DNA from 3 places in the Streptomyces sp. MAI_2237 genome. Region 3 is predicted to be linked to each of the others. Evidence: riboswitches for the same ligand, from Rfam matches in the RefSeq annotation. Region 3 holds a riboswitch; each other region holds the start of a gene.

Evidence for each region. A riboswitch is a leader RNA that binds a small molecule or an ion and turns the genes downstream of it on or off. The one in region 3 is predicted to bind cobalamin.
Region 1: it holds a riboswitch for cobalamin, as region 3 does, so the genes downstream of both, nicT (Nickel transporter NicT) here and LN251_RS20015 (ribonucleoside-diphosphate reductase subunit alpha) in region 3, are expected to answer to the same signal.
Region 2: it holds a riboswitch for cobalamin, as region 3 does, so the genes downstream of both, LN251_RS03225 (cobalamin biosynthesis protein) here and LN251_RS20015 (ribonucleoside-diphosphate reductase subunit alpha) in region 3, are expected to answer to the same signal.

What each region holds. Positions count from the first base shown of each region.
Region 1 covers NZ_JAJPGQ010000003.1:973,768-983,706, reverse strand. Annotated here, with positions in the region: gene LN251_RS14800 (SCO2400 family protein) at 1-499, shown strand, start outside; gene LN251_RS14795 (DUF4328 domain-containing protein) at 535-1,221, opposite strand; gene LN251_RS14790 (YncE family protein) at 1,276-3,237, opposite strand; gene LN251_RS14785 (luciferase domain-containing protein) at 3,424-3,828, opposite strand; partial or broken gene LN251_RS14780 (DUF6479 family protein) at 3,970-4,329, shown strand; gene LN251_RS14775 (DUF6445 family protein) at 4,350-5,036, opposite strand; gene LN251_RS14770 (DUF4142 domain-containing protein) at 5,267-6,010, shown strand; gene LN251_RS14765 (LAETG motif-containing sortase-dependent surface protein) at 6,260-7,165, shown strand; gene LN251_RS14760 (ArsR/SmtB family transcription factor) at 7,233-7,592, opposite strand; cobalamin riboswitch at 7,670-7,860, shown strand; gene nicT (Nickel transporter NicT) at 7,887-8,927, shown strand; gene LN251_RS14750 (nucleoside hydrolase) at 8,924-9,883, opposite strand.
Region 2 covers NZ_JAJPGQ010000001.1:685,161-695,099, forward strand. Annotated here, with positions in the region: gene LN251_RS03210 (class II aldolase/adducin family protein) at 1-520, opposite strand, end outside; gene LN251_RS03215 (anion permease) at 768-2,012, shown strand; gene LN251_RS03220 (hypothetical protein) at 2,047-2,274, shown strand; cobalamin riboswitch at 2,404-2,543, shown strand; gene LN251_RS03225 (cobalamin biosynthesis protein) at 2,645-3,586, shown strand; gene LN251_RS03230 (cobyric acid synthase) at 3,583-5,118, shown strand; gene cobN (cobaltochelatase subunit CobN) at 5,115-8,768, shown strand; gene LN251_RS03240 (putative cobaltochelatase) at 8,765-9,939, shown strand, end outside.
Region 3 covers NZ_JAJPGQ010000003.1:2,056,892-2,066,830, forward strand. Annotated here, with positions in the region: gene LN251_RS19995 (hypothetical protein) at 1-388, opposite strand, end outside; partial or broken gene LN251_RS20000 (hypothetical protein) at 500-691, opposite strand; gene LN251_RS20005 (nucleotidyltransferase family protein) at 688-1,281, opposite strand; gene LN251_RS20010 (ribonucleotide-diphosphate reductase subunit beta) at 1,308-2,315, opposite strand; gene LN251_RS20015 (ribonucleoside-diphosphate reductase subunit alpha) at 2,372-4,720, opposite strand; cobalamin riboswitch at 4,843-4,971, opposite strand; partial or broken gene LN251_RS20020 (GNAT family N-acetyltransferase) at 5,034-5,535, opposite strand; gene mctP (monocarboxylate uptake permease MctP) at 5,619-7,256, opposite strand; gene LN251_RS20030 (DUF3311 domain-containing protein) at 7,253-7,516, opposite strand; gene LN251_RS20035 (YbdD/YjiX family protein) at 7,652-7,843, opposite strand; gene LN251_RS20040 (carbon starvation CstA family protein) at 7,824-9,939, opposite strand, start outside.

The sequences.
Region 1 (9,939 bases), 1.1 Mb from region 3:
CGTCACGAGCATGGGCGTGGCGGAGACCGCCGACCAGGGGACCGTCGTCCTGCCGCCGGCCGGCACGGGCAAGCACCGCAAGACCGGCACCCCGGCCTCCGGGGCGGCCACGAACGGCGGTGCCGCGCAGGAGCGTTCGGCCACCACGGCCCACACCGACTCGGCGCGTACGCAGCCCTGGACGGGGTCCGGCACGACCTCGGCGAAGACCACGGCCGGCTCCCCGCAGCAGACCTCCACGGCGGCCGGCGGCGGCTCCGGCACGACGTCGGGCGGGTCGTCGACGTCCTCGACGACCGGCGGGGGCACGGCGTCGGACCCGGCCTCGTCATCGGACTCGACGTCGTCCTCGTCGACCTCCTCGTCCTCGACGTCCGCCTCGGGAAGCTCGGACACCTCCGGGACCTCCCCGTCCACGAGCACCTCCGGCTCGGACACGTCGACGGCGTCGACGTCCCCGTCCGGGATCTGCCTGCTCGGCCTGGTGTGCGTGAGCTGAGCGGGTAGCCGACCCGCCCCGTCGGCTCCGGCCGGCTACGCGCCGTACCGCAACCCGCCGTCCACGTACCGCAGTTGTACGGCGGTGACGGCGCGGACGACGAGGATGCCGGCCACCGCCGCACCGACGACGGCGGCGTCGGCCGCCAGCAGCATCCACACGTCCGTGTAGGCACGGCCGATGACCTCGTCCGTGTCGTCGGCGTACATCAGGCCCACGCCGCCGAACATGCCGAGCAGCCACAGCGCCCACCACACGTTCACCGAGCGCGGCAGACGCTCGCCGGGGGCGCTGTCCTGGTGGACGTCGGCGACGATACGGCGCGGGATCCACAGGTTGGCGAGGGGGATCAACCAGCCCGCGTAGAGCCAGAATCCGGAGTAGCGCGGCGGTGTGCCGGACAGTTCGCGCGCGTTGTCCCGCACGTTGTCCAGCCAGACGACGAAGAGGATCGCGCAGATCAACGCGGTGATCCCGCCCGCGCTGCTGATCAGGTGGTAGCCGTTCTCCAGCGAGGTCAGCGGACGGTGTTCGCCGCCGCCCTGGTCCGGCGGGCCCGAGGCGGGCTCCCCCGTCACGGCCAGCCGGATCTCCCAGACGGCCCGCAGCGCCCAGGCCGCACCGGCCAGGCCGAGCGCGACGGCGGTCAGCCGGGCCAGGGTGCGGACCGGGCGCAGCGCGGGAGGGGAGGTGGGGGGTGGTGTCGCTATGTGGTCGTTCACCAGGGCATTCTCCCGGACCCCGGCTCACGACCACCAGGGGGACACTCCGCGTGACTAGTTGGAGAAGTAGAGGTACTTCCACCCCGTGTACGTCGAGCTGTTGACGGTGTCGCCCGACGAGCCGTTGATGTACGCCGCCCGCACACGGGCCTTGATACCGGACTGGCCCGCGGCGCCCAGGCTCACGGCCGACTTGCCGTTCGAGCCGAGCGCGAAGTACTGGGGGCTGCCGTCGACCGGGTACCACTGGCCGGCGTAGTAGACCTCCAGCTCCAGGCGCTGCTGCCGGCCCGGGTAGTAGGTCATGCTCGTGGTGACGACCGGCGACGTGTTCTTGTGGAACCAGTAGTACGTGCGCGAACCGATCCTGGCCTTCTTGTAGTGCTTGGTGACCGCCGTGGAGACGTTCACCTTCGCGTAGGCCGTGACCTTGACGGTCCTGGGCTTGTAGCGGGCGTCGCCCTTGAAGACGGCCGTGACGTCGGTGTCCCGGGTCATGTCGACCGTGCCGGAGAAGTTGCCGTGCGAGTCGACCCGGCCGGACCTGACGAGCTTGTTGGGCTTGTCGCCACCGAAAGGGTTGGCCCAGATCTCGACCGTGCGGTTCTTGTACGTCGTGCCGAGGTGCGCGGTGAACTTCACGTCCTTGCCGTACGCGTACAGCTTGCCGTTGTTGTTCAGCGTCAGCGCGGGCGTGGCGCGCGAGACCTCGACCGCGTCGGAGCCGGAGGCGGCCGTGTGGGTCGCGTCGCCCGCGAAGGACACCTTGTAGGTGACCTTGCCGCCGGCCGGCGGGGTGTCGGTGAAGGAGAAGCTGCCGTCGGCCTTCGTCGCGACGGCGGCCAGCGCCTTGCCGCTCGGCGAGTCCAGGTCGGTGCGGGTGACCTTCAGGCTCGTGCCCGCCGGGAGGGCCGTCATCGACGTCAGCCTGCCGGTGACGGTGAGCTTCTTGGCCCGGTCCGCCTTGGCGGGGGCCGACACCTTCAGGGTGGGCAGCTCCTTGGTGGGGTCGGTCAGCGCCCGCAGGGTGAACACCCCGCCGTCGTTCTCGGAGACGGCGAAGAGCCTGCTGCTGTCCGGCGCCCAGGCCAGGGCCGCGTCCACCAGGGTGTCGGAGCCGCTGCTGTTGCCGGTGTTGGGGAAGTCGTACTCGCGCACCGGCTTGGTGCCACCGGGGCGGAAGACGTGCACGTCGGGGTCGTACCAGGAGAAGGAGCCGCCGGCGACCGAGCCGTCGGGGGCGACGCTCACCGCGTTCGGGTAGGCGTTGCCCGGGTAGTCCGTCACCTTGCTCAGATCGGTGGTCGAGTACGCCGGGAAGCCGTAGCCGCTGCCCCACGAGGTCAGGACCTGCTTGCCGTCGGGCGTGATGTCGACCTGCTTGCCGCCGGAGTCGAGGCCGCCCTTGACCCGCAGCTTGGCGCCGTCCGCCGAGACGTCGTACACGGCCAGCGTGCTGCCGTCGCCGGCCGCCAGGACGCCCGGTGCCGACGGGTCGGCGCCCAGGTGCACCTGGCCCGACAGATCGCCCGGCGCCTGGTCGAGGTGGACCGCCGACTCGCCGCCGGCGGGGTCGACGAAGCCGAGGTCGGAGTCGTAGGAGAACCAGATCCGGCCGTCCACGACCTCCAGGTCGCGCGGCGCGGCCGTGCCCAGCGGGAAGCTCAGGGCCGGGGTCACCGTCTGCGTGTCCACGGTGACGATCCGGTTCTCGCCCTTGACCGCCGCGTACAGCGTGCCGGAGTCGGCCGACAGCGCGAGGCCGGTCACCCCGGGCTCGCTGCCCAGGGTCGCCCGGACCGTGCCGGAGTAGTCGGCGACCAGGATCTTCCCGCCGACCGGGTCGGAGATGTACACCACCTTGTGGACGCCGTCGACGACCATGTCGCCGACCGACTTCACCGGAAGGATCTTTGCGGAGTCGGCCGCGGCCGGTCCCGCCGCTCCGACGGCGAGCGCCGCCGAGCCGAAGAGGACCGCGAGCGCCGTCGCGGTCGAGATGCTGCGCCTGCGCACAGTACTGATACCCCCACGAGAGAACCCGGTGTGGCACCGGGTGGTCGAAAGCGCCGCGCGGCGCCCGGGCACGACCGCTCGACGGCGGTGGCGCACGGGGCGCGGCTGCTGTCAGCAGCGTATGTCATGCCTGTGACAGTCGTGGAGGGAGTTTCGGGTAATGGGGAGATTGCGTGCGGGTGGCGCTCAGCCCTCGCCGCCTTCGTCGCGCTGCAGGACCGTCACCCGGCGGAAGTTGCACACCGCCCCCGGCAGGGGGTCCGTGCCCGGCGCCCCGCCCTGCCGGTCGTGCGCCTTGAGGGCGACGCTGACGAGGCCGAGCAGCAGGTCCACGTCGGCGTCGCAGTCGAGGTGCACGGTGACCCAGCGCGACCCCGGCACCAGCCGGATCGCGGACGACTCCGCGAAGTCGTGGTGCAGCCGCTGGATCGCCTGGGCCGTCAGGTGCAGGTCCACGTCCCGCCCGGAGTGGAAGTGCACGATCTCGTCCCGCGCCGAACGCAACGCCCGGCCCGTTCCGCAGCCGGCCTCGCACGGGGTGAGGTCGGGCCATGCCGCGAGCCGGTCCATGGCCTTCTGAGCCCGTGTCATGTGCCCATGGTGCGGTGCTCACCGCGGCGACACCAGGGATTGCGGCAACCGTAACCCTCAAGAGACGTCGCCCGGTTCGCCCTCCGGCGCCGCGGACCGCCTCCGTCTCGCCAAACAGGCTGTTTGGGTGATAATCGGTACATGAGTACCGCGACGTTCGAAATGGCGGCCTCGTCGGGTGACGTACTCAACGTGATCGCCGCCTTCGTCGGTGGCCTGGTCATCGCCGGTGCCCTGATCTGGGCCTTCTGGTTCGGCATGCGGGTGCGCGACCGCGAGCTCCCGCGGCCCCTGCCGGGCGAGCAGCCGCACCTTCCCGACGGCGGAGCCGTCCACGAGATGAGCGAGGTACGCGAACCGGACGAGGTCCCGCACGCGGAGGACGGCGAGCGCCTGATGCCGTACGAGCTCCATCACGCGGGGACGCGGACCGGCAAGGATCAGCACCGCCGGCGCTGGATGCCCGGCTCCAGCGGTTCCTTCGGCAGCGGCGGCCCTGGGGCAGAGGTAGCGCCGGCCGCTCAGGCCATCCAGAAGAAGACCGCCGTCATCCGCTTCTCCTCCAGCGTCCTGCCGGTGTAACCGGTCGCGCTGTGCACGAGGTTGGCGCTGTAGAGGAGCAGCCGGTTGTAGCGGTGCGGGACGCGTACGTCCTCCTCGAAGTGGTCGGCGGGCACGTACCGGGTGCCGAGGGCCTCGACGAGGTTGTTGTGCGGCGCCTGCACGATGTTGCCGCCGAGCCGGCCGCCGGGCAGGGACTGCCGGTAGAAGGCGGTGCCGCAGTCCTTGCCGACGCCCGGGTTGAGGTAGAGCACCGCCGCGTACCGGCACAGCGCCCGCGAGTCGGTGTGCGGACGCGGCTCGCTCTCGCCCTCGCCGACGACCTGGACGCAATTGTGGTTGAGGGTCCCGCCGCCCGGCGCCTGCTGCACCCACAGCTCCTTCGCCCCGGTCGCCTGCCGCACCAGGCGCTCGACCCGGGCGAGCTCCGCGGGTTCGAGCCCCGGCATCGTCCGCAGCCCGGGCCAGGTCTCCGTGGTGTAGGGATAGCCCCGGACCCAGTCGTCCTTCGCCAGACAGCGCGCGCGTACGGCGTCCACGTCGGGCAGCACGTCGTCGATGACCCAGTAGTCGCGGCCCTTGGTGGGCTTGCGGTACGGCAGGACGGGAAGGGCCGCGGGGACCCGGGGCGCGGGCTGTGGGGGCATGGGCCGAATCTAGGTCGGGGGCGCGTCTCGACTCTCCCGTGAAGTGGTCAACGTTCCGTCAACGCATGTCATGAACACCACCGCATGACCCGCCTCACACCCGTGGGATTTTACCAAATCAAAAGGTTCCGATGCCCTGCGCCGTCCGTACTCCCCTGCGTCCGACCCCGCTGCACGACGGCGGGAAAACCGATGAGGCAGGAGGCACGGTGCGCTTTTCGCGGAACGCGATGGGGACTCTCTTCGTGGGCGGTGCCCTCAGTCTGACCCTTGTCGCACTGGCCTATCCCTCGATGCTCGGGGTGAACACCGTGTCCAGTTCGGGCACGAACGTCATCGCGCAGACCCAGTGGGGGCCGCTGACCGAGGCGGACCGGGACTTCGTGGTCAAGGTGCGCGCGGCGGGCCTGTGGGAGTACCCCGTCGGGCAGCTGGGCCTGCAGAAGGGGCAGAGCGCGGCGGTCAAGACCGCCAGCAAGCACCTCATCGACGGTCACGCGGCGCTGGACGCCAGCTGCCGCAAGATCAGCAGGATGCTCAACATCACCATCCCCAACGTGGCCAGCCCGCAGCAGGTGGGGTTCGTCAACACGCTCAAGGCCGACAGCGGCAAGCAGTTCGACACGGACTTCGCCAACATCCTGCGCGTGACGCACGGTTCGATCTTCAACACCATCGCGAAGATCCGCTCCACCACCACGAACTCGGTGGTGCGGACCCTGGCCGACCAGGCCAACGCGACGGTGCTGGACCACATCACGGTCATGGAGAACACCGGTCTGGTCAACTTCGACCAGGTGCTCTTCCAGCAGACCACCCCGCCGAAGCTGCCCGCCAAGGACCTGACCCCGCCGCCCCCGGCCGCCGGCCAGCCCGAGATCGTGCTCACCCCGCCGGTGGACAGCACCACCCAACCCCCGGTCCTGCCGGGCGAGTCCAGCCCGAACGCCAGCCCCACCCCGACCGTGGGCTGAGCAGCGGACACCGGAAGGGCCGCCTTCCGCTTGTGTCGGAATTGTGATGCAAGATTGAACTACCGCTGCGTCACCGCAGGTTGACAGCGTTCGATCACGGCATCCACGATGTGAGCGCACCGAGGCTCATGTGACCAGTGAGCCAGTTGTTACTCCGACCACCACCCGGCAGGGCCGGCCGCCGCATGCCCTCACGCTGCCCGCGGCCCCCGCCGGGTACTGCACATGCCGAAGTGGGGATCATCCGCCATGTCCATAGCGAGACGTGTCACCGCGCGCCGACTGCTCGGAACGGGCGCCGCGTCGCTCGCCCTGTGCGCCGCCACCGTCGCCGCCGCCTCCGGTGCCTGGGCGCACGGCGGCGCCCCCGGCGGGGACGGCTGGAAGTCCGGCGGCTCCTACAAGCCCGGGACCGGCGCCGGCACCAAGACGGAGACCGACCGCTGCCAGTTCTCCCTCGACGGCACCGGCTTCTACGACTCCGTCAAGGTCGACGACCACACCCTCAGGCCCACCGACGACGGCAAGGTCCACATCAAGGTCCGTACCGCCGGCGACGCCTCCACCTGCACCGCATCGCTCGCCTCCTACCTCGCCCACGGTGCCACCTTCGCCACCTCGGGCGAGCAGGTCTTCGTCGACTTCGACACCGTGACGGTCAAGCCGGGCCAGACCGACTCCCTCGACATCTCGGTGCCGGACGCGGGCTGCTTCGCCCAGATCGACCTCTACCGCGGTGCCACCAAGTTCGACGGCAAGCAGGGCGCGAACGACGGCTTCGAGCACGGCGACCTGCCGGCCGGCCCGGACCACGCGGTCATCAAGGACAAGCTGATCGCGTCCTGGAACGGCGGCACGAAGGACTGCACGACCACCGAGTCGCAGCCCCCCGCCACGCCCTCCACGACCCCCTCGACCCCGGCCGAGGAGAGCCCCACCCCGCCGCCGAGCGCCTCGATGCCGGCGTCGGACACCCCGGTGGCGTCCGCGTCCACCAGCGTGCCGGCGGCCACGCCGAACGGCGGCGGAGGCGACCTCGCCGAGACCGGCGGCGGCAGCGGCTCCGGCCTGATCGCCGGCGGCGCGGCGGTCCTCCTGGCCGGCGGCGCGGCGATCGTCGTCGCGAGCCGACGCCGGCGCGGCGCCCGCTCCTGAACCACTCCCGAACGACGGACGCCCCGGGGATCCCCCGCTCCGGGGCGTCCGTCATGTCCGCACGCCGTCAGGTGACGTCGGCGGCACAGTGCTTGAGCAGCAGCCGTACGTCCTCGTCGACGATCCGGTAGCGCACGACCCGCCCCTCCTTCTCCCCGGCGACCACACCGGCGGCGCGCAGCAGCCGCAGCGCCTGGGAGACGGCCGGGTCGTTCATGCCCGTCGCGATCGCCAGATCGGACACGGCCAGCGGCCCGGTGCGGTGCAACGCGATCAGCAGGGCCAGCCGCTTGGCGTCGGCGAGCAGGGAGAAGCGGTCGGCCCAGGCACGGACATGGGCCTCGTCACCGATGGCGGCGATGGCGTCGCACACCCGGTGGCCGTCGATGGTGCGGCGGTCTGCGCGATCGGCCGGGACGAGATGCATGAGGCCATTTTCGCAGCCCCTGTGTGATCTTGCATACCTGCCCAGCTGTGCAGCTATGCAGGAGTGCGGGTGGCCCCCTACGGTGGGCGGGCCGTGGTGCTCGGGAAGTCGGTGCGATGCCGACGCGGCCCTCGCCACTGTGAATCGGGGAGTTGCCGGTCCACGTCCCGCTGGGGACAGCCACTGGCCGTCGTACGACGGCCGGGAAGGCGGATCCGGGAACGCACGACCCGTAAGCCAGGAGACCGGCCACGGCAGCTCACGAAAGATCCACGAGGTGCTGGAGCTGATCGCATGACCCTGCCCGAGAGCAAGGACGTCTCCTTCCGCTGGCGGCGCGAGGACACCGTCAAGACCGCAGGACTGGTGGCGGTGATCGCCGCCCTTCACATCGTCGCCTTCGGAATCCTCTTCCTCCTGGTGGTTCCCGGCCACTACGAGGTCGGTTCCAAGGCCTTCGGCATCGGCCTGGGCATCACCGCCTACACCCTGGGCGTGCGGCACGCCTTCGACGCCGACCACATCGCCGCGATCGACAACACCACCCGCAAGCTGATGGCCGACGGCAAGCGGCCCGTGTCCGTCGGGTTCTGGTTCGCGCTGGGGCACTCCAGCGTGGTGATCGTGCTGGCCGTGATGATCGCGGCGGGCACGCAGCTCGCTGACAAGGTGACCAACCAGAACTCCGGCACCCATCAGGTCCTCGGCTTCCTCGGGACGACCGTCGCGGGCGCCTTCCTCTACCTCATCGCGGCGCTCAACCTGGTGGCCCTGGTCGGCATCGTGCGCGTCTTCCGGGCGATGCGGGCGGGCACGTACGACGAGAACGAGCTCCAACGCCACCTGGACTCGCGCGGTTTCATGAACCGCTTCCTCGGCCGTCTCACCCGGTCCATCAGCCGCCCCGGCCAGATGTACCCGGTCGGCTTCCTCTTCGGACTCGGCTTCGAGACGGCCACCGAGGTCACCCTCATGGTCATGGCCGGCTCCGGAGCGGCGGCGGGCCTGCCCTGGTACGCGATCCTCTGCCTGCCCCTGCTCTTCACCGCGGGCATGTGCCTGTTCGACACCCTCGACGGCACGTTCATGAACTTCGCCTACCAGTGGGCGTTCTCCCACCCGGTCCGCAAGGTCTTCTACAACCTGACCATCACCGGCCTGTCCATCGTGGTCGCCTTCTTCATCGGCACGATGGAACTCGTGGGCCTCGACGTCGGCAACATCGGCTACGTCATCGTGGGCCTGTTCGTCGTCGTCTGGGCGGCCGCACTGGCGTACTGGCGCCTGGCGAAGGTGGAACAGCGCTGGACGGCCCGCACGGCCGAAGCGGACTAGCCCCGCTCGACAGCGTCCAGATAAAGCTTCACGAACCGCTCCGCGTCCACGTCCAACGCCACATCGACCAGGGCCTGTTCACGGGCGCCCTCATGGTGCTCGGCCTCGCCGGGCCGAGGGCGCCGGTCCACCACGGTCTGCCCTCGCGTCGGCCCCGGCGCGAGGGAGACCTCGACCGGCAGCAGTTGCGTGCCGATCCCCGCGGGGTCGACGACGGCGCACACGGCACCGGCGTCCCCGAGCCCACCGGCCTCCTCGGCCTCGGGCGCCTCACCGGGATGGGCGGGCCGATGGGCGAGCAACTCACCGGCGAGCCGGGTCCCGGGCTCCTCACTCGCCCGCAGCCGATGCACATCGGCACTGGGCACGACGACCTGGGTGAAGACGTCCAGCCCGTACATGGTGATCGGCACCCCGGCGGTCAGCAGCACGGCGGCCGCCTCGGGATCGTGCCAGACGTTGAACTCGGCGACGGGCGTGGCGTTGCCGGTCGCCACCGCGCCGCCCATGAACACGATCCGCTCGATGTTGCGGGTGACCTCGGGATGGGTCCGCAGCAGCAGCGCGATGTTGGTCAGGGGCGCGGTGGGAATCAGCGTCACCGGACGCGGCGAAGCAAGGATCTCCCTGTGCAGCAGCGTCACGGCATCGACGTCGACCGGCCGCCGCCCGGGCGCGGGCAACCCGAGATCGCCCATCCCGTCGGCCCCGTGCACCGGAGCGGACCGCGCGGGCTCGATCAACGGCCGCTCAGCACCCCGGGCGACCGGAATATCGGGCGCCCCGGCCTGCTCCAGCACAATCAACGTATTACGGACCACACCGTCCACGTCCGTGTTCCCGGCGACACAGGTCACCGCCCGCAGATCGAGCCCGGGATGCCGCACGGCGAACAGCAGCGCCAGGGCGTCGTCGACACCGGTGTCACAGTCGATGATCACCGGAATGCCCACCACGACGACTCCTCTCGTCACCTACCAGCGACTCTACGACGCCCGCCCCGAGAAGGCAG
Region 2 (9,939 bases), on a different contig from region 3:
CGAGGGCGTCGAGCATGTTCTGGGCCAACTCGTCGCTGCCGTACGTCGCATAAGGGGCGACCCGGACGGGTCCGCCGAGGGCGGCGGACATGTAATGGATCGTCGGGAGCTCGGGGACGAGGGTCGAGACTGCCGTCGCGTGCACGGCGTGGGTGTGCACGACGGCGCGGGCGTCGGTGGAGCGGTGGATCGCGAGGTGCATGGGCAGCTCGCTGGTCGGGACCAGCGAGCCGAGGACTTGACGGCCGTCGAGGGCGACCCCCGTGATGTCGTCCGGGGTGAGGCGGTCGTACGGCACTCCGGACGGGGTGACCAGGACGGTGTCGCCGACCCGCACCGAGACGTTGCCGGAGGTGCCGACGACCAGGCCGTCGGCGACGGTACGGCGGGCCGTGGCGACGAGCGCCTCCCAGGCACGCGCCTCCTCGGGGAGGGCGGCCCTCCCCTGTCTCCGCGGCACGTCCCGCGCGTCCTCCCGGAGATCCCGCCCGTCGCCCTGGTCCCGCCGCTGCTCAGCCATACGGCGATCCTGCCAAAGAGGGTGCCGGACGTCTCCGGGCGCGTGCGCTTCAGGGCGGAAACCGCTCGTCCGAAACGTGCGGTCGCATACAACCCCTACCGCTCCGGCACCGGTGCCAGGCCGAGCGTGACCGCACGACCCGTGAGGCCCCGTTTCCGACACTCTGATGCCCACCTCAGTTCATCTTCCGTTCACCCAGGTTATTTACGGTCAACCGTCCGATGACTTCGAACGATTGCCTGGGTAAATGGAAAACTTCTCGCTGATCCTCGCGATTGTGGTGGTAACCGCACTCGCGTTCGATTTCACGAACGGTTTTCACGACACCGCCAACGCGATGGCCACCACCATCTCGACCGGTGCACTCAAGCCCAAGGTCGCGGTGGCCATGTCCGCCGTGCTGAACCTTGTGGGCGCTTTCCTCTCGGTGGAGGTCGCCAACACGATCTCCAAGGGTCTCGTCGACGAGACCGGCATCCGTCCCGAGGTCATCTTCGCCGCCCTGGTCGGCGCGATCCTCTGGAACCTGCTGACCTGGCTGGTGGGCCTGCCCTCCAGCTCCTCGCACGCCCTCATGGGCGGTCTGATCGGCGCCACCGTCGCCTCGGCCGGCTTCGGCGCGGTCCACGGCGACGTGCTCGCGACCAAGGTTCTCCTCCCGGCGCTCGCCGCCCCGATCGTGGCCGGTCTGGCCGCGTTCCTCGCGACGCGCTTCTCCTACACCCTGGACAAGAAGGCCGACGGCAAGGCGGCGGCCAAGGGCTACCGCGCCGGGCAGGTCGCCTCGGCCGGCCTGGTCTCCCTGGCGCACGGCACGAACGACGCGCAGAAGACGATGGGCATCATCACCCTCGCCCTGGTCGCCGGCGGTGTCGTCGCCCCCGACGCCGACCCGCCCACCTGGGTCATCCTCTCCGCCGGTCTGGCCATCGCGCTCGGCACCTACATCGGCGGCTGGCGCATCATCCGCACCATGGGCAAGGGCCTGACCGAGCTGCGGCCGCAGCAGGGCTTCGCCGCCCAGACCAGCGCCGCCACGGCGATCCTGGCCTCCTCGCACCTCGGCTTCTCCCTGTCCACCACGCACGTCGTCTCCGGCTCGGTGATGGGCGCGGGTCTGGGCCGCAAGGGCGGTGTGGTGCGCTGGTCGACCGCGACCCGCATGCTGGTCGCCTGGGTCCTCACCCTCCCGGCCGCCGCGCTCGTCGGCGCGGGCGCCGAGTCCGTCACGGACCTCGGTGACTGGGGCACCGCCGTCGTCGCCGTCTTCCTGGTCGCCGCGAGTGCCGCGATCTGGAAGCTCTCGCGCCGCGAGGTCGTCGACGCGTCCAACGTCAACGAGACCGAGGAACCGCCCGGCGTGGTGACCACCGCCATCGCCGCCGTGACCCCGCCGCCCGCGAGCCCGGTCACCGAGGAGCTGACGGCCACCATCTCGGCGCCGGCCACGACCCCGACCACGGAGCCGGCGGCCCCGCCGGCCGCCGTCTGAGTCCCGAGCATCAGGTAACGAAGGAATCAGCAGCATGAAGATCGACTGGGCAGCTCTGGGCTCCGTCTTCGGCGTCAGCCTCGCGGTCACCGTAGGTCTCGTCGCCCTGTTCACCCTCGGCGTGATGGGCCTGTCCCGCAAGGAGCGGGCCGTGGCCGAGGGCAACTCCGCGACCCTCGCGGCGACCGGGGCCTACGTGGCCTTCGCGGGATGCGCGGCGGCCGTCGCGTACGGAATCTCGCTCATCATGAACAAGGCCTGAGAGCCTCGAACGCACCTGTGATGCCGGGACGGTGATCCGTCCCGGCATCACGCGTTCCGGTGACCCCGGCGACCCCCTGCGTGTGGGCCTCAGCACACTCCCGCGCCGCAGGTCAACGGCAAGTTGACTGCCGTTCGGGCGCATGGTGGACTGCCGGAGCCATGTACGGCGGCAAGGGAGGAAGCCGGTGCGATTCCGGCGCGGTCCCGCCACTGTCACCGGGGTAGGTAGCCCCGGGAGCCAGGAACTCCCACCGCCGGTCTCGTCGAACCAGGGCGCGGACACCCTGAGTGAGGACATATCGCCATGCGCGGCTGCCTGTTGAGGTTCACCACCCCCGTCCCGCCCGACCCTTCGGCGGGCTGACCCGGTGCGGGCCGATCGCGTCTTCGCGTACGGCGCCGCCGCCGGACTCCTCGGTGACCAGCTCCTCGGCGATCCCCGCCGCGGGCATCCGGTCGCCGTGTTCGGACGTGCCGCCGGCGCCGTCGAGAGAGTGCTGTGGCGCGACCACCGCGGGTGGGGCGCGCTGCACACCGCCGTGTGCGTGGGCGGCGCCGTGGCCCTCGGTGCCGCGGCGCAGTCGCTCGTACGTCCCTCCCGTGCCGCCTCCGTCGCGCTGACCGCCGCCGCCACCTGGGCCGTGGTCGGCGGTACTTCGCTCGCGCGCGAGGCACGGACCGTCGGGCGGGCCCTGGAGGCGGGGGACGTCGAGGCGGCCCGGGCGCGGCTGCCGCATCTGTGCGGGCGGGACCCGCAGGCGCTGGACGCCGCCGGGATCGCGCGGGCCGTGGTGGAGTCGGTCGCCGAGAACACCTCCGACGCGGTGGTGGGGGCGCTGGTGTGGGGAGCCGTCGGCGGGGTGCCGGGGCTGCTGGGCTTCCGGGCCGTCAACACGCTGGACGCCATGGTCGGGCACAGGTCGGCCCGTTACCGGCGCTACGGCTGGGCCTCGGCGCGCCTGGACGACGTGGCCGGATGGCCGGGTGCCCGGTTGACGGCCGGGCTCGCGACGGTCGCCGGGGGCGATCCGGCGGGCGCGGTGCGGGCCTGGCGCGCCGACGCCGGACGGCACCCGAGCCCCAACGCCGGGCCCGTGGAGGCCTCGTTCGCGGGAGCGCTCGGGGTGCGCCTGGGCGGGACCTTGTCGTACGGAGGGCGGGTCGAGCACCGGCCCGTGCTGAACAGGGAGGGGCGGCCGGTGGAGGTCGGGGACATCGAGCGGGCCGTGCGGCTGTCGCGGCGCGTGGGACTGCTCGCGCTCGGCGTGAGCGTTGCGGCGCGCGCCCTGCTGAAGGGGCGTGCGTCATGAGCGGCGGCGGGCTGCTGGTCGCCGGGACCACCTCCGACGCGGGCAAGAGCGTCGTCACCGCGGGGATCTGCCGCTGGCTGGTGCGACAGGGCGTCAAGGTCGCGCCGTTCAAGGCGCAGAACATGTCGCTGAACTCGTTCGTGACGCGCGAGGGCGCCGAGATCGGGCGGGCGCAGGCCATGCAGGCCCAGGCCTGCCGGATCGAGCCGACCGCGCTGATGAACCCCGTGCTGCTGAAGCCGGGCGGCGAGCAGAGCAGCCAGGTCGTGCTGATGGGCCGGCCCGTGGGCGAGTTGAGCGCGCGGGGGTACCACGGCGGCAGGCAGCAGAAGCTGCTGGGGACCGTGCTGGACTGTCTCGCCGAACTGCGGGGCACGTATGACGCGGTGATCTGCGAGGGGGCGGGCAGTCCTGCCGAGATCAACCTCAGGCGCACGGACATCGTGAACATGGGCATCGCCCGCAATGCCGGGCTGCCCGTGCTGGTGGTCGGGGACATCGACCGCGGGGGTGTCTTCGCCTCCTTCTTCGGGACGGTCGCGCTCCTGTCCCCCGAGGACCAGGCGCTCGTCGCCGGGTTCCTCGTCAACAAGTTCCGCGGCGACGTCGGCCTCCTGGAGCCCGGCCTCGACATGCTGCACGGGCTCACCGGGCGGCGGACGTACGGCGTCCTGCCCTTCCGGCACGGGCTCGGCATCGACGAGGAGGACGGACTGCGCGTGTCCCTGCGCGGGACCGTGCGGGAGTCGAACACCGCCCCGCCGGTGGGCGAGGACGTGCTGCGGGTCGCGGTCTGCGCGATCCCGCTGATGTCCAACTTCACGGACGTCGACGCACTGGCCGCCGAACCGGGCGTCGTCGTGCGGTTCGTGGACCGGCCCGAGGAACTGGCCGACGCGGACCTGGTCGTCATCCCGGGGACCCGCGGGACCGTCCGGGCCCTGGAGTGGCTGCACGAGCGGGGACTCGCCGACGCGCTGCGCCGACGGGCCGCCGAACAGCGCCCGATCCTCGGTGTCTGCGGCGGCTTCCAGGTCCTCGGCGAGCACATCGAGGACGAGGTGGAGAGCCGGCGCGGGCAGGTGACGGGCCTCGGAATCCTGCCCGTGCGGGTGCGGTTCGCCCGTGAGAAGACCCTCACCCGGCCGGTGGGCGAAGCCCTCGGCGAGCGGGTCGAGGGGTACGAGATCCATCACGGGGTCGCCTCCCTGAGCGGAGGGGAGGCGTTCATCTCCGATGACGAAGGACACAGCCTCGACGGCTGCCGGGTCGGCCAGACCTGGGGCACCCACTGGCACGGTTCACTGGAGTCGGACGGCTTCCGGCGCGCCTTCCTGCGCGAGGTGGCGGCCGCCGCGGGCCGCCGTTTCGTGCCGGCCGGCGACACCTCGTTCGCCGCGCTGCGCGAGGAGCAGCTCGACCGGCTCGGCGACCTGATCGAACAGCACGCGGACACGGACGCGCTGTGGCGGCTCATCGAGTCCGGCGCGCCGCAAGGACTGCCTTTCATTCCACCGGGAGCGCCCGCATGAGCACTGTGTTGTTGTTGTCCACCGCCGACACGGACCTGTTGGCGGCGCGGGCCGCGACCGGCGCCGACTACCGGATCGGCAACCCGATGCGGGTGGACGTGGCGGAGGAACTGCCCGCGCTCCTCGACGGCGCCGGCATCGCCGTCGTACGGCTGCTCGGCGGCAAGCGGGCGTGGCAGGACGGGCTCGCCGCGCTGAAGGCGTCCGGCGTTCCGACCGTGCTGCTCGGCGGCGAGGCCGTGCCGGACGCGGAGCTGATGGCCGAGTCGTCCGTGCCGGCGGGTGTGGTCGCCGAGGCGCTGAAGTACCTCGTCGAGGGCGGGCCGGACAACCTGACCGAGCTGGCGCGGTTCCTGTCCGACACCGTGCTGCTGACCGGCGAGGGCTTCGTCGAGCCGCAGAAGATGCCGGAGTACGGCGTCCACGGCTCGTACGAGCGCGTCGACGGCCGCCCGACGGTGGGCGTGCTGTTCTACCGGGCCCACGAACTCAGCGGCAACACCGCCTTCGTGGACACCCTGTGCCAGGCGATCGAGGCGCGCGGCGCCAACGCCCTTCCCGTGTACTGCGGTTCGCTGCGCGACGCGGACCCGGGGCTGTACGAGATCCTCGGCGGGGCCGACGCGCTCGTGGCCACCGTCCTGGCCGCCGGCGGCACGCACGCCTCGCAGGCCTCGGCGGGCGGCGACGAGGAGGCCTGGGACATCGGCGCGCTCGCCGACCTCGACGTACCCGTGCTGCAGGGGCTGTGCCTCACGTCGTCCAGGGCCGCCTGGGAGGAGTCCGACGCGGCCCTCTCCCCCATGGACGCGGCGATGCAGGTCGCGATCCCGGAGTTCGACGGACGGCTGATCACCGTGCCGTTCTCCTTCAAGGAGCAGGGACCGGACGACGTACCCGTGTACGTCGCCGACCCCGAGCGGGCCGCGCGGGTCGCTGGGATCGCCCTACGGCACGCGGCGCTGCAGCACAAGCCGAACGCCGACAAGAAGCTGGCGCTGGTCTTCACGGCGTACCCGACGAAGCACTCACGGGTCGGCAACGCGGTGGGGCTGGACACGCCCGCCTCGGCGGTGCGGGTGCTGGACGCGCTGCGGGAGGCCGGGTACTCGCTCACCGAATACCCCGCCGGCGGCGACGAGTTGATCCACCGGCTGATCGAGGCCGGCGGTCACGACGTGGAGTGGCTGACCGAGGAGCAGCTGGCCGCCGCGCCCGCGCGGGTGCCGCTCGCCGACTACCGGGCCTGGTTCGACAAGCTCGACCCGGAGCTGCGGGACGGGATGCTTCAGGCGTGGGGCGAGCCGCCGGGCTCGCTGTACGTCGACGGGGACGACATCGTGCTGGCGTGCTTGCAGTTCGGGAACGTCGTCGTGATGATCCAGCCGCCGCGCGGCTTCGGCGAGAACCCGATCGCGATCTACCACGACCCCGACATGCCGCCGTCGCACCACTACATGGCCGCCTACCGGTGGCTGGAGAACTCGTTCGGCGCCGACGCCATCGTCCACATGGGCAAGCACGGCACGATGGAGTGGCTGCCCGGCAAGGGGCTCGGGCTCAGCGGGGGCTGCGCGCCGGACGCCGTCCTCGGCGAACTGCCGCTGGTCTACCCGTTCATCGTCAACGACCCGGGCGAGGGCACCCAGGCCAAGCGGCGCGGGCACGCCACGGTCGTCGACCACCTCGTGCCGCCGATGGCCCGCGCGGACACCTACGGCGACCTGGCCAAGCTGGAGCAGCTGCTCGACGAGTACGCGCTCGTCTCCGACCTGGACCCGACCAAGGCGCCCGCCGTACGGGCCCAGATCTGGACGCTGGTGAAGGCGGCCGAGCTCCACCACGACCTGCACGTGGACGAGCAGCCGGACGACGCGGCGTTCGACGAGTTCGTCATGCACATCGACGGCTACCTGTGCGAGATCAAGGACGTGCAGATCAGGGACGGTCTGCACATCCTCGGCGGCGGTCCCGTCGGTGAGCCGCGCGTGAACCTGGTGCTCGCCGTGCTGCGCGCCTCGCAGGTGTGGGGCGGTCGGGCGAACGCGCTGCCGGGGCTGAGGTCCTGCCTCGCGGCCCACTTCGGGCTCGGCGAGAAGGAGCTGCTCGCCGAGCCGGGTGCGCCGGTGAAGGTGCCGGTCGAGCTGACGGATCTCGTCGAGGGGCCCTCCCGTTCGGCCGCGGACGCGATCGACCTGCTGGAGCAGCTGTGCCGGCGGATCGCGGAGGGCATGGAGGAGCGCGGCTGGGCGGCCGCCGAGAGCGGCCCGCTGGTGCGCGAGGTGCTGCGCACCGAACTGCCCGAGGCGGTGGCCGTGTTGGAGTTCGCGTGTACCGAGGTGGTGCCGCGGCTGGCCCGCACCACCGACGAGATCGGCCACATCCTCAAGGCGCTCGACGGCGGTTACGTCCCCGCCGGTCCCTCCGGCTCCCCCACCCGCGGTCTGGTCAACGTCCTGCCGACCGGCCGGAACTTCTACTCCGTCGACCCCAAGGCCATTCCCTCCAGGCTGAGTTGGGAGGTCGGGCAGTCGCTCGCCGACTCGCTCGTCCAGCGCTATCTGCAGGACACCGGCGAGTACCCGAAGTCGGTCGGGCTGACGGTGTGGGGCACGTCCGCGATGCGCACCCAGGGCGACGACATCGCCGAGATCCTGGCGCTGCTGGGCTGCCGGCCGGTGTGGGACGACGCCTCGCGCCGGGTGACCGGCTTCGAGGTGGTCCCCCTCGCCGAACTCGGCAGGCCGCGCGTCGACGTCACCGTCCGCATCTCCGGGTTCTTCCGGGACGCCTTCCCGCACGTGGTCGGGCTGATCGACGACGCCGTGCGCACGGTCGCCGAGCTGGACGAGAGCGCCGAGCACAACTTCGTGAAGGCGCACGCCGACGAGGACACCGCCGCGCACGGCGACCGGCGCCGGGCCACCGCTCGCATCTTCGGCTCCAAGCCGGGCGCGTACGGCGCCGGTCTGCTGCCGCTCATCGACGCCCGCAACTGGCGCTCGGACGCCGACCTCGCCGAGGTGTACGCGGTGTGGGGCGGCTACGCCTACGGACGCGGGCTCGACGGGCGGGCCGCGCGCGGCGACATGGAGACGGCGTTCCGGCGGATCAACGTCGCCGCGAAGAACGTCGACACCCGCGAGCACGACCTCGTCGACGCCGACGACTACTTCCAGTACCACGGCGGCATGGTCGCCATGGTGCGCCATCTGACCGGCGAGAGCCCCGAGGCGTACGTCGGCGACTCCGCCACCCCCGACCAGGTCAAGACGCGCACGCTCGGTGAGGAGACCCACCGCGTCTTCCGCGCCCGCGTGGTCAACCCGCGCTGGATGGCGGCCATGCGCCGGCACGGCTACAAGGGCGCCTTCGAGATGGCGGCGACCGTGGACTACCTCTTCGGGTACGACGCCACGGCCGGGGTCGTCGACGACTGGATGTACGAGAAGCTCAGCGCCGAGTACGTCTTCGCCCCGGAGAACCGGGAGTTCATGAAGCAGTCCAACCCGTGGGCGCTGCGCGGCATCACGGAACGGCTCCTGGAGGCGGCCGAGCGCGGGCTGTGGGCCGAGCCGGACGCCGAGACGCTGGAGCGGCTGCGCGCGACCTATCTGGAGCTGGAAGGCGACCTGGAGGGCGACCAGTGACCACCCCCTTTCCCTTTACCGCCGTCGTCGGTCAGGACGACCTGCGCCTGGCGCTGCTGCTGAACGCCGTCTCCCCGGCGGTCGGCGGTGTGCTGGTGCGCGGTGAGAAGGGCACCGCCAAGTCGACGGCCGTGCGGGCCCTTTCGGCGCTGCTGCCCGAGGTGGCCGTCGTGCCCGGCTGCCGTTTCTCCTGCGACCCGGCGGCGCCGGACCCGTCCTGCCCGGACGGACCGCACGAGCCGGGTGCGGGGACCCGGCGCCCGGCCCGGATGGTGGAGCTGCCGGTCGGCGCCTCCGAGGACCGTCTCGTCGGCGCCCTCGACATCGAACGGGCGCTCGCGGAGGGCGTGAAGGCCTTCGAGCCCGGCCTGCTCGCCGACGCCCACCGCGGGATCCTCTACGTCGACGAGGTCAACCTCCTCCACGACCACCTGGTCGACCTGCTGCTGGACGCGGCCGCGATGGGCGCGTCGTACGTGGAGCGCGAGGGTGTGTCGGTCCGGCACGCCGCCCGCTTCCTCCTCGTGGGCACCATGAACCCCGAAGAGGGCGAGCTGCGGCCGCAGTTGCTCGACCGCTTCGGGCTGACCGTCGAGGTCGCGGCCTCGCGGGAGCCGGACCAGCGGGTGGAGGTGGTCCGGCGCAGGCTCGCCTACGACGACGACCCGGCCGACTTCGCCGCGCGCTGGGCGGACGAGGAGTCCTCCGTACGTCAGCGGATCGTCGCAGCGCGCGAGTTGCTGCCGTCGGTGCGGCTGGGCGACGGGGCGCTGCGGCAGATCGCGGCGACCTGTGCCGCCTTCGAGGTGGACGGCATGCGGGCCGACATCGTGATGGCGCGCACCGCGTCCGCGCTCGCCGCGTGGGCGGGGCGGACGGACGTGCTGGCCGAGGACGTGCGGCAGGCGGCGCTGCTCGCGCTGCCGCACCGCAGGCGCCGCAACCCCTTCGACGCGCCCGGCCTGGACGAGGACAAGCTGGACCAGACGCTGGAGGAGTTCGGCGAGGAGGACGACGATCCCGACCCCGAGGGCGGCGGACCCGGCGGGGGCGGCGGGCAGCCGTCGCCGGACGCCGGACCGCAGGACGGGGACACGGGCGCCCGCCCGGAGTCCGGTGAGGAGGAGGGCGCGCCGCAGGCCTCCGGGGGCGGCGAGCAGTCCGCCGTGCG
Region 3 (9,939 bases):
GGGTCCTGCCGTCGGACATGGCCTTGAACGCGGCGCTGGCGTCGCCGGGCTGCAGCACGAAGCCGCTGTTGACGGCCTGCAGCCCGGAGCCGTCGGCGGTGACCGGCTTCCAGGGCCGCTTGGCGGTCCCGTCCAGGCTGATCCGGATCGTGTCGCCCACCGACAGGCAGACCGTACGGCCGCTGTCGTGGACGTCCAGCGTGGCGGCGGGCGCGCAGCCGGTGGTACTCGCCGAAGGTGTGGGTGTGGTGGTCGGAGCGGGTGTGGGGGAGGACGAGACGGTGCCGCTGTCGCCGCCCTTGCCGCTGTCTGTCTGTCCGCCGCAGCCGGCGAGGGCGAGGGCGAGCGCGGTGACGGCAAGGGCCGTGTGGGGGATCGATCGACGCATGGGGGCCTCCTCTCCCTTTTGACGTGTCACCCACATGTTCGGATCCACTCCCCGGCAGGCCGAAGCCCCGGCCGCGAAGGCGGCGGCCGGGGCTTCGGGGTCAGGCGGTGCTCAGCTCGTGGTGACCACGTTGTCGTCGACGACGAAGCTGGTCTGCAGCGAGGAGTCCTCGACACCGCTGAACTTCAGGGTGACGGTCGAGCCCGCGTACGAGCTCAGGTTGAAGGACTTCTGCGCGTATCCGGAGGCGGCGTTCAGGTTCGAGTACGTCGCCGGGGTGGTCGAACCGGCGGTGACCGTCAGGGCCATTCCAGGACGGTCAGTTCCGGCCACTGCTCCCGCCACCGTGCGGCCTTGGCCTCGTAGACCGAGCGCGGGGCGAGCACCGGGTTGGGGCGCAGGACGAGGCCGAACACGTCCGACAGCCCGTGCGGCGCGTACACCCGCCAGCGCCCGCCGGCCTCCAGTCGCACGCCCAGACAGCAGGTGGTCGCGGCGAAGCCGTCGATCGCCGCCTCACTGGACGCGTACGGCGGACACGGCACCCCGAACTTCTGCTCGTACCACAGGTGCACCCGCGCCTCGTTGCGGATCTCCACCTCGGCCGGGAGACCGGCGAAGACCTCCCGGCCGGCCCCGATCACCGCGTCCTCGGCCTCCCAGGACAGGTCGCCGGCGTCGAAGTAGAAGACGTCGTAGTCCTTGATGCCCTCGGTGGGCGGGCGGCCGGTGACGACGTTCCAGACGGTCTGGAAGAGGCGCCCGGCGGTGAGGTACCAGCCGGGCAGCCCCATCGTCGCGCCCCGCTCCAGCACCTGGGTCAGCACGCTGTTGCGGGACAACACCGCCCGCAGGGCGTCGAGTTGCTCATCGAGCGGAAGACGGCCGATCACCCCGCAGGCTTATCACACGTGCCGCGTCAGAAGTCCTCGTCGAGATCGACCGTGCCCTCGACCGCCACCTGGTAGGCCGACGGCCGCCGCTCGAAGAAGTTGGTCAGCTCCTGCACGCCCTGGAGTTCCATGAAGGAGAAGGGGTTCTCCGAGCCGTACACGGGGGCGAAGCCGAGGCGGACCAGGCGCTGGTCGGCGACGCACTCCAGGTACTGGCGCATGGACTCGGTGTTCATGCCGGGCAGTCCGTCGCCGCACAGGTCGCGGGCGAACTGCAGCTCCGCCTCCACGGCCTCGTGCAGCATGTCGGTGACCTGCTGCCGGAGTGCGTCGTCGAAGAGGTCCGGCTCCTCCTTGCGGACGGTGTCGACCACGTCGAAGGCGAAGGACATGTGCATCGTCTCGTCGCGGAACACCCAGTTGGTGCCGGTGGCCAGGCCGTGCAGCAGGCCCCGGCTGCGGAACCAGTAGACGTAGGCGAAGGCGCCGTAGAAGAACAGGCCCTCGATGCAGGCCGCGAAGCAGATCAGGTTGAGCAGGAAGCGGCGGCGGTCGGCCCGGGACTCCAGGCGGTCCAGCTTCTCCACCGAGTCCATCCACCGGAAGCAGAACTCCGCCTTCTCGCGGATCGAGGGGATGTTCTCCACCGCCGCGAAGGCCGCCGCGCGGTCGTCCGGATCGGGCAGGTAGGTGTCCAGCAGGGTCAGGTAGAACTGGACGTGCACGGCCTCCTCGAACAGCTGGCGCGACAGATACAGGCGCGCCTCGGGGGAGTTGATGTGCTTGTACAGCGTCAGCACCAGGTTGTTCGCCACGATCGAGTCGCCCGTCGCGAAGAACGCGACCAGGCGCCCGATCAGGTGCTGCTCGGCGGGCGTCAGCTTCGCGAGGTCGGCGACGTCCGAGTGGAGATCGACCTCCTCCACGGTCCAGGTGTTCTTGATGGCGTCCCGGTAGCGCTCGTAGAAGTCGGGGTAGCGCATGGGGCGCAGAGTGAGCTCGAAGCCGGGGTCGAGAAGGTTCTGGTCAGTCATCGCTGTCGGCGCGGAGCGCCGTCCTCCAGGGGTGGTGGTCGGGTGGCGGGCGGGAATTACTGGCAGGCCTCGCAGGACTCGGGGTTTTCCAGGGAGCAGGCGACCGCTTCGGGGTCGGCGGCCTGCTGGACGGGGACGGCGGCCTGCGCGGCGCGGGCGATCCTCGTCGCCGGGCGCGAGCGCAGGTAGTACGTCGTCTTCAGGCCCTTCTTCCAGGCGTAGACGTACATCGAGGAGAGCTTCCCGATGGTCGGCGTCTCCAGGAAGAGGTTCAGGGACTGCGACTGGTCCAGGTACGGGGTGCGCGCCGCGGCCATGTCGATCAGGCCGCGCTGCGGGATCTCCCAGGCGGTGCGGTACAGCGCCCTGACCTCCTGCGGGATCCAGGCGAAGTCCTGCACCGAGCCGCTGGCCTCGCGCAGCGCCTCGCGGGTCCGGGCGTCCCAGACGCCCAGCTCCTTCAGCTCCCGCACCAGGTACGAGTTGACCTGGAGGAACTCGCCGGACAGCGTCTCGCGCTTGAACAGGTTCGACACCTGTGGCTCGATGCACTCGTAGACGCCGGCGATCGAGGCGATGGTGGCGGTCGGGGCGATCGCGAGGAGCAGGGCGTTGCGCAGCCCGACGGCCGCGACGCGCTCGCGCAGGGCGGCCCAGCGTTCGGGCCAGGCCGGTTCCACGTCGTAGTGGTCGGGGTGCAGGACACCGCGAGCCGTACGGGTCTTCTCCCAGGCAGGCAGCGGTCCGCTCCGCTCGGCGAGGTCGGCGGACGCCTCGTACGCGGCGAGCATGATCCGCTCGGCGATCTGCGTCGACAGCCGCCTGGCCTCGGGCGAGTCGAAGGGCAGGCGCAGCTTGAAGAAGACGTCCTGCAGACCCATCGCGCCCAGGCCCACCGGGCGCCAGCGGGCGTTGGAACGGCCCGCCTGCTCGGTCGGGTAGAAGTTGATGTCGACCACGCGGTCCAGGAAGGTGACGGCCGTGCGGACCGTCTCGTCCAGCCGCTCCCAGTCCATGTCGCCGTCGCGGACGAACGCCCCGAGGTTCACCGAACCCAGGTTGCACACCGCCGTCTCCCCGTCGTCGGTGACCTCCAGGATCTCCGTGCAGAGGTTGGAGGAGTGCACGACGTGGCCCGGTTCGGCGGTCTGGTTGGCGGTGCGGTTGGCCGCGTCCTTGAAGGTCATCCAGCCGTTGCCGGTCTGCGCGAGGGTGCGCATCATGCGGCCGTACAGGTCCCGGGCGGGGAGCGTCTTCCTCGCGAGGCCCGCGGCCTCCGCCTTGCGGTAGGCGGCGTCGAACTCCTCGCCCCACAGGTCCACCAGCTCCGGCACGTCCGCCGGGGAGAACAGCGACCACCGCTCGTCGGCGTCGACCCGGCGCATGAACTCGTCCGGGACCCAGTGCGCGAGGTTCAGGTTGTGCGTACGGCGGGCGTCCTCGCCGGTGTTGTCGCGCAGCTCCAGGAACTCCTCGATGTCGGAGTGCCAGGTCTCCAGGTAGACCGCGGCCGCGCCCTTGCGCCGGCCGCCCTGGTTCACGGCGGCGACCGAGGCGTCGAGGGTCTTCAGGAACGGGACGATGCCGTTGGAGTGGCCGTTGGTGCCGCGGATCAGCGAACCCCGGCCGCGGATGCGGGAGTAGGCGATGCCGATGCCCCCGGCGTGCTTGGAGAGGCGGGCGACCTGGAGGTAGCGCTCGTAGATGGAGTCCAGCTCGTCCTCGGGGGAGTCGAGGAGGTAGCAGGACGACATCTGCGGGTGGCGGGTGCCGGAGTTGAACAGGGTGGGGGAGGAGGGCAGGTAGTCCAGGCGGCTCATCAGGCCGTAGAGGGCGGCGACTTCGTCCAGGGCGCGGACGCTGTCGTCCTCGGCGAGCCCGGCGGCCACCCGCAGCATGAAGTGCTGGGGCGTCTCGACCACCTTGCGGGTGATCGGGTGCCGCAGCAGGTAGCGGCTGTGCAGGGTGCGCAGGCCGAAGTAGCCGAACCGGTCGTCCGCCCGGCGGTCGATGAGCGCGTCTAGGCGGTCGCCGTGGACGCGTACGAACTCGGCGGTGCGGTCGGCGATGAGGCCCTCGCGGTGCCCTACCGCGACGGACCCGGTGAACGACGTGACGCCCTGCGAGGCGGCCTCGGCGGCGATGGAGACGGTCAGCAGCCGGGCGGCCAGCCTGCTGTAGTCGGGGTCCTCGGAGATCAGGCCCGCCGCCGCCTCGGTGGCCAGCTCGCGCAGCTCCGCCTCGTCGGCGTGCGCCGACCGGCCGCGCAGCGCCGCGGCGGCGACCCGGCCGGGGTCGGCGTCGGGAAGGTCGGCGGTGAGCTCGGTCAGGGTCCGCAGCAGTGCGGTTCCGGGACCGTCGGTCTCCGTCGCCGCTGAAGCCGGATCGGCTGGCGCGATGGTCACGTGGGGCTCTCCCTCGCTCGGCACGGGGCCTTGCGGGCAGGGGGCAGCTCACGAGCGCACGCGGCGTCGCGTCCACCGGCCCATTCCACGAGGCCCGGACGTCATGGCACCCGGGCCACGGCGGCCAGGGCGCACTGTCGGCAGGTCCTCGGACTGACGCCCATACGCGGACGAACGCGCATGAGTACACCGTTGCGGGACAGTTCCGGATTCGCACCGGATTCCCCTGCGGCGACAGCGAGCATGAGCATACATCTTGTGCCGGGCGGGAACACCGCCCCCATATGTTGTGTCGTGGCGACTTCGGAGCGTGTCAGAGCGCCAACTCGTAGGCGAGGAGCGTGAACGCGTCACCGGGGATCGGACGCCAGTCGCGGCCGGGCGCGCGGACGAAGCCGAGGCGTTCGTAGATGCGGTGCGCGGCACGCATCGTGGGCTGGGTGCACAGGACCACGCCGGTGCACTGCGCGGCCCTCGCGCGGTCGACGCAGGCCCGCACGAGGGCCTCGCCGACGCCCTGGCCGCGGGCCGCGCCGGCCACGGCCAGCATGCGGATCTCGGCCTCCCCGGGGCGGGCGAGGTCGGCCATCGGGCCGCCTGCGGGGACGAAGGTGACGCCGCCGAGGAGGTGGCCGTCGCGGACGGCCACCAGGACCTCGGCGGCCGCCGCGCGCTTGGCGACGTCGCGCAGCTCCTCCAGGTACCAGTCGCTCTCCCCGAAGGCCAGCAGGCCGTCCTGGACGTAGGCCCCCGGCGGTGATCTCGCCGAGGGCACCGAACTCGCCGGGTTCCACCGGCCTGACCACGATGTCCATGGGGCCGAGTCTGCCGGACGAATACGACGACGGGCCGCCGGATTCCTCCGACGGCCCGCCGAACTCGCGGCAACCGGTGGTGCCTAGTGCGAGGTTCCCGCCGTGGCCGGCGGCAGCTCCACCTGGACGCCCGCGTCGCCCGCGTCCGCCGTGTAGTCCTCCGGCCTGGTCTCGTCGACGCCGTCCGGCGCCTTCAGCGCCTTCAGGGCGAAGGTCAGGACCACCGTCACGACCACGTTGAGCACGAACGCCGTCAGACCGATGTAGCCCATCTCGCCGATGCCCGGGATCTCCGCGTTGGAGCCGCCGAAGTGCTTCTGCGAAGGGTTGGTCGGCGAGGCGACGCCGTAGGCGGCGAGGGTGCCGTAGACCATGCCGACCGCCCAGCCGGCGAGCAGCGCCCAGCGGTGGAACCAGCGCGTGAACAGGCCGCCGACCAGGGACGGGAAGGTCTGCAGGATCCAGATGCCGCCCAGCAGCTGGAAGTTGATGGCGACCGTCTTGTCCATGGTCAGCACGAAGACGAGCGCGCCGACCTTCACCAGCAGGGACACCAGCTTGGAGACCTTGGTCTCCTGCGCCGGCGTCGCGTCCGGCTTGATGAAGTCCTTGTAGATGTTGCGGGTGAACAGGTTCGCGGCCGCGATGGACATGATGGCCGCCGGGACGAGCGCGCCGATGCCGATCGCCGCGAAGGCCACGCCCGCGAACCAGCTCGGGAACATGTCCTCGAACAGCTGCGGGATCGCCAACTGGCCGTTGGTGACCTTGACTCCGGCCGCGATGGCCATGAAGCCGAGCAGCGCCAGCAGACCCAGCATCAGCGAGTACAGCGGCAGGATCGTGGTGTTGCGGCGGATGACGTCACGGTTCTTGGAGGAGAGCGTGGCGGTGATCGAGTGGGGATACATGAACAGGGCGAGCGCGGAGCCCAGCGCCAGGGTGGCGTACGTCCACTGGGTCGCCTCCGCCGGGGCCAGCGCGCCGCGCGGCTTGCCCGTCACCGGGTTGGTCTGGCTGAACGCCTGGCCGGCCTTGGCGAAGATGTCGTCGAAGCCGCCCAGCTTGATCGGGATGTAGATGATCGCCACCGCGATGACGATGTAGATCAGCGTGTCTTTCACGAACGCGATCAGCGCGGGGGCCCGCAGACCGGACGAGTAGGTGTACGCGGCCAGCACGCCGAAGGCGATCAGCAGCGGCAGGTCCTTGACGAACCAGTTGGTGTTCTCGCCGCCGCCGACGCCCATCACGTCCAGCACCGCCTGGATGCCGACCAGTTGGAGCGCGATGTACGGCATCGTCGCGAGGATGCCGGTCAGCGCGACGGCCAGCGACAGCCCCTTCGAGCCGAACCGCCCGCGCACGAAATCCGAGGTGGTGACGTACCCGTGGCGGTGCGAGACCGACCACAGCCGGGGCAGGAAGGTGAAGATCAGCGGGTAGACGAGGATCGTGTACGGCACCGCGAAGAAGCCGGCCGCGCCCGCCGCGTAGATCGCCGCCGGCACCGCGACGAAGGTGTACGCGGTGTACAGGTCGCCGCCGAGCAGGAACCAGGTGATCCAGGTGCCGAACGACCGGCCGCCCAGGCCCCACTCGTCCAGCGAGTGCTCGGTCTCGGCCCGGCGCCAGCGCGCGGCCAGGAAGCCCATGACCGTGACGGCCACGAAGAAGAAGACGAAGACGCCGAGCGCGACGCCGTTCACACCGTCCTTCACTTCGCCTCACCGCCCTTGTGCACGCCACGGGAGCGCTGGTCGCGCTGCCACAGCTTGTACGCGGTCATGGTCAGCGCGGTGGAGATCAGCACCCACAGCATCTGGTACCAGTAGAAGAACGGGATGCCGATGAACGCCGGGTCCGTCTTGGCGTAGGAACCGACCCACAGCATCGCCACGAAGGGCGCGATCAGGCAGACGGCGATGACCACCCGGACCGGGGTCACCACCGGAGGTCTCACTTCAGGCACATCGGACATACGGCGGCTCCGTCCCCTCACGATCACCTGTGATCACGTGTGTAATGCGCAGGCAATCTAGGTCACGCCGTCACGGGAGCGGAAGACCTAGTCAGCATATCGGCATGTCGATTCCGTGAAGGCCCGACATCGGTGTCAGCAGCAACGGAAGCCCTGGCGCGGGTCCTCCTCCTGACGGTCCGTCCGCATGCGCTCGAACTCGCGCCGGGAGGGCACCGCCGCGTCCGGGTGCGTTCTGCGCACGTGCGCCACGTACCGCTCGTACGCCGACTCGTCTGTCAGCTCCCGTACATACCAGCGCACGCCCCTAATCGCCCGGCGCAGCAGTGCCGACGACCGCACGGCGCTCCTCCTCCCGCTCCGCGCGGGTCGGGATCAGGCCCGCCGGCGCGGTGATCCTCGACTCGACGTACGGCGACTCGCTGAGCGTGGACAGCGCGGGCCGGCGGACGTGCCGTACGCACACCCGCAGCGCGTCCGCGATCACGACGACGATCAGCAGGGCGAGCACCGCCGACAGGACGCCGTCCACCGTGGAGTTGACGACCACGGTGTGCATGTCGTCCATGGTCTTGGCGGGCGGCAGCACCTTCCCGGCGTCGATCGCGTCCTGGAAGACCGAACGCTGCTTGAAGAAGCCGACCTTGGGGTCACCGGAGAACACCTTCTGCCAGCTGGCGGTGAGGGTGACCGTGGCGTCCCAGGCGAGCGGGACGGCCGTGATCCAGGCCCACTTCAGCCGGCCGGACTTCACCAGCAGCGTGGTGCAGACGGCCAGGGCGACGGCGGCCAGCAACTGGTTGGAGATGCCGAAGATCGGGAAGAGCTGGTTGATCCCGCCGAGCGGCTCATGGACGCCGACCCACAGGAAGTAACCCCACAGGGCGCACACGACACCGCTGGTGAGGACCAGCCCGGGCTTCCAGCCGATGTTCCTGAACGGCCGTATGACATTGCCCAGCATGTCCTGCAGCATGAAGCGGCCCACGCGGGTGCCGGCGTCCAGCGCGGTCAGGATGAACAGCGCCTCGAACATGATCGCGAAGTGGTACCAGAAGGCCCGGAGGCTGCCGCCGGTGACCTTGGCGAAGATTTCCGAGACGCCGACGGCGAGCGTGGGCGCGCCGCCGGTGCGGGAGAGCAGGGAGGACTCCTGGACGTTCCTCGCGGCGTGCGCGAGGTCCGCGGGGGAGATGTGGTAACCCCAACCGCTCACCACCTGCGAGGCGTTCTGCACCGTCGTGCCGATGACACCGGCCGGCGCGTTCATCGCGAAGTACACCCCCGGGTCGATGATGCTCGCCGCGACCAGCGCCATGATCGCCACCGACGACTCCATCAGCATGGAGCCGTAGCCGATCATGCGGACCTGCGTCTCCTTCTGGATCATCTTCGGCGTCGTGCCGGAGGAGATGAGCGAGTGGAAGCCCGACAGGGCGCCGCAGGCGATGGTGATGAAGACGAACGGGAAGAGGGAGCCGGCGAAGACCGGGCCGTCGCCGCGGGTGGCGAAGCCGGTCACCGCATCCATCCTCAGCGTCGGCAGGGCGATCACCACCCCCAGCGCGAGCAGCGCGATCGTGCCGATCTTCATGAAGGTGGAGAGGTAGTCGCGGGGCGCCAGCAGCATCCAGACCGGCAGGATCGAGGCGATGAAGCCGTACGCCACCAGCCAGATCACCAGCGTCGAGGGCGCGAGTGTGAACGTGTCCGCCCACGACGACTCGGCCACCCAGCGGCCCGCGACCAGCGCGAGCAGCAGCAGCGCGACGCCGATCAGGGAGACCTCGGCGACTCGGCCGGGCCGCAGGACGCGCAGGTAGAAGCCCATCAGCAGGGCGATGGGAATCGTCATCGCGAGGGAGAAGGTCCCCCACGGCGAGGCGGCGAGGGCGTTGACGACGACCAGCGCCAGCACCCCGAGCAGGATGATCATGATGGCGAAGGCGGCGATCAGGGCCGCCGCGCCGCCGAAGGGGCCGATCTCCTCGCGGGCCATCTGGCCGAGCGAACGGCCGTCCCGACGGGTGGAGAAGAAGAGCACCACCATGTCCTGCACCGCCCCGGCGAAGATCACCCCCGCGATGATCCAGACGGTGCCGGGCAGATACCCCATCTGCGCGGCCAGTACCGGCCCTACCAGCGGACCGGCGCCCGCGATCGCGGCGAAGTGGTGGCCGAGCAGGACCCGGCGGTCGGTGGGGTGGAAGTCGATGCCGTTGTCGAGGCGTTCGGCCGGGGTGGCGCGGGTGCCGTCGACCTTCAGGACCCGGTTGGCGATGAACTTCGCGTAGAAGCGGTAGCCGATCGCGTAACTGCCCAGGGCGGCCGCCACCATCCAGGCGGCGGAGACGTTCTCGCCCCGGGCGAGGGCGAGGACGGACCAGCCCGCCGCGCCGACCAGCGCGACGAGGGTCCAGACG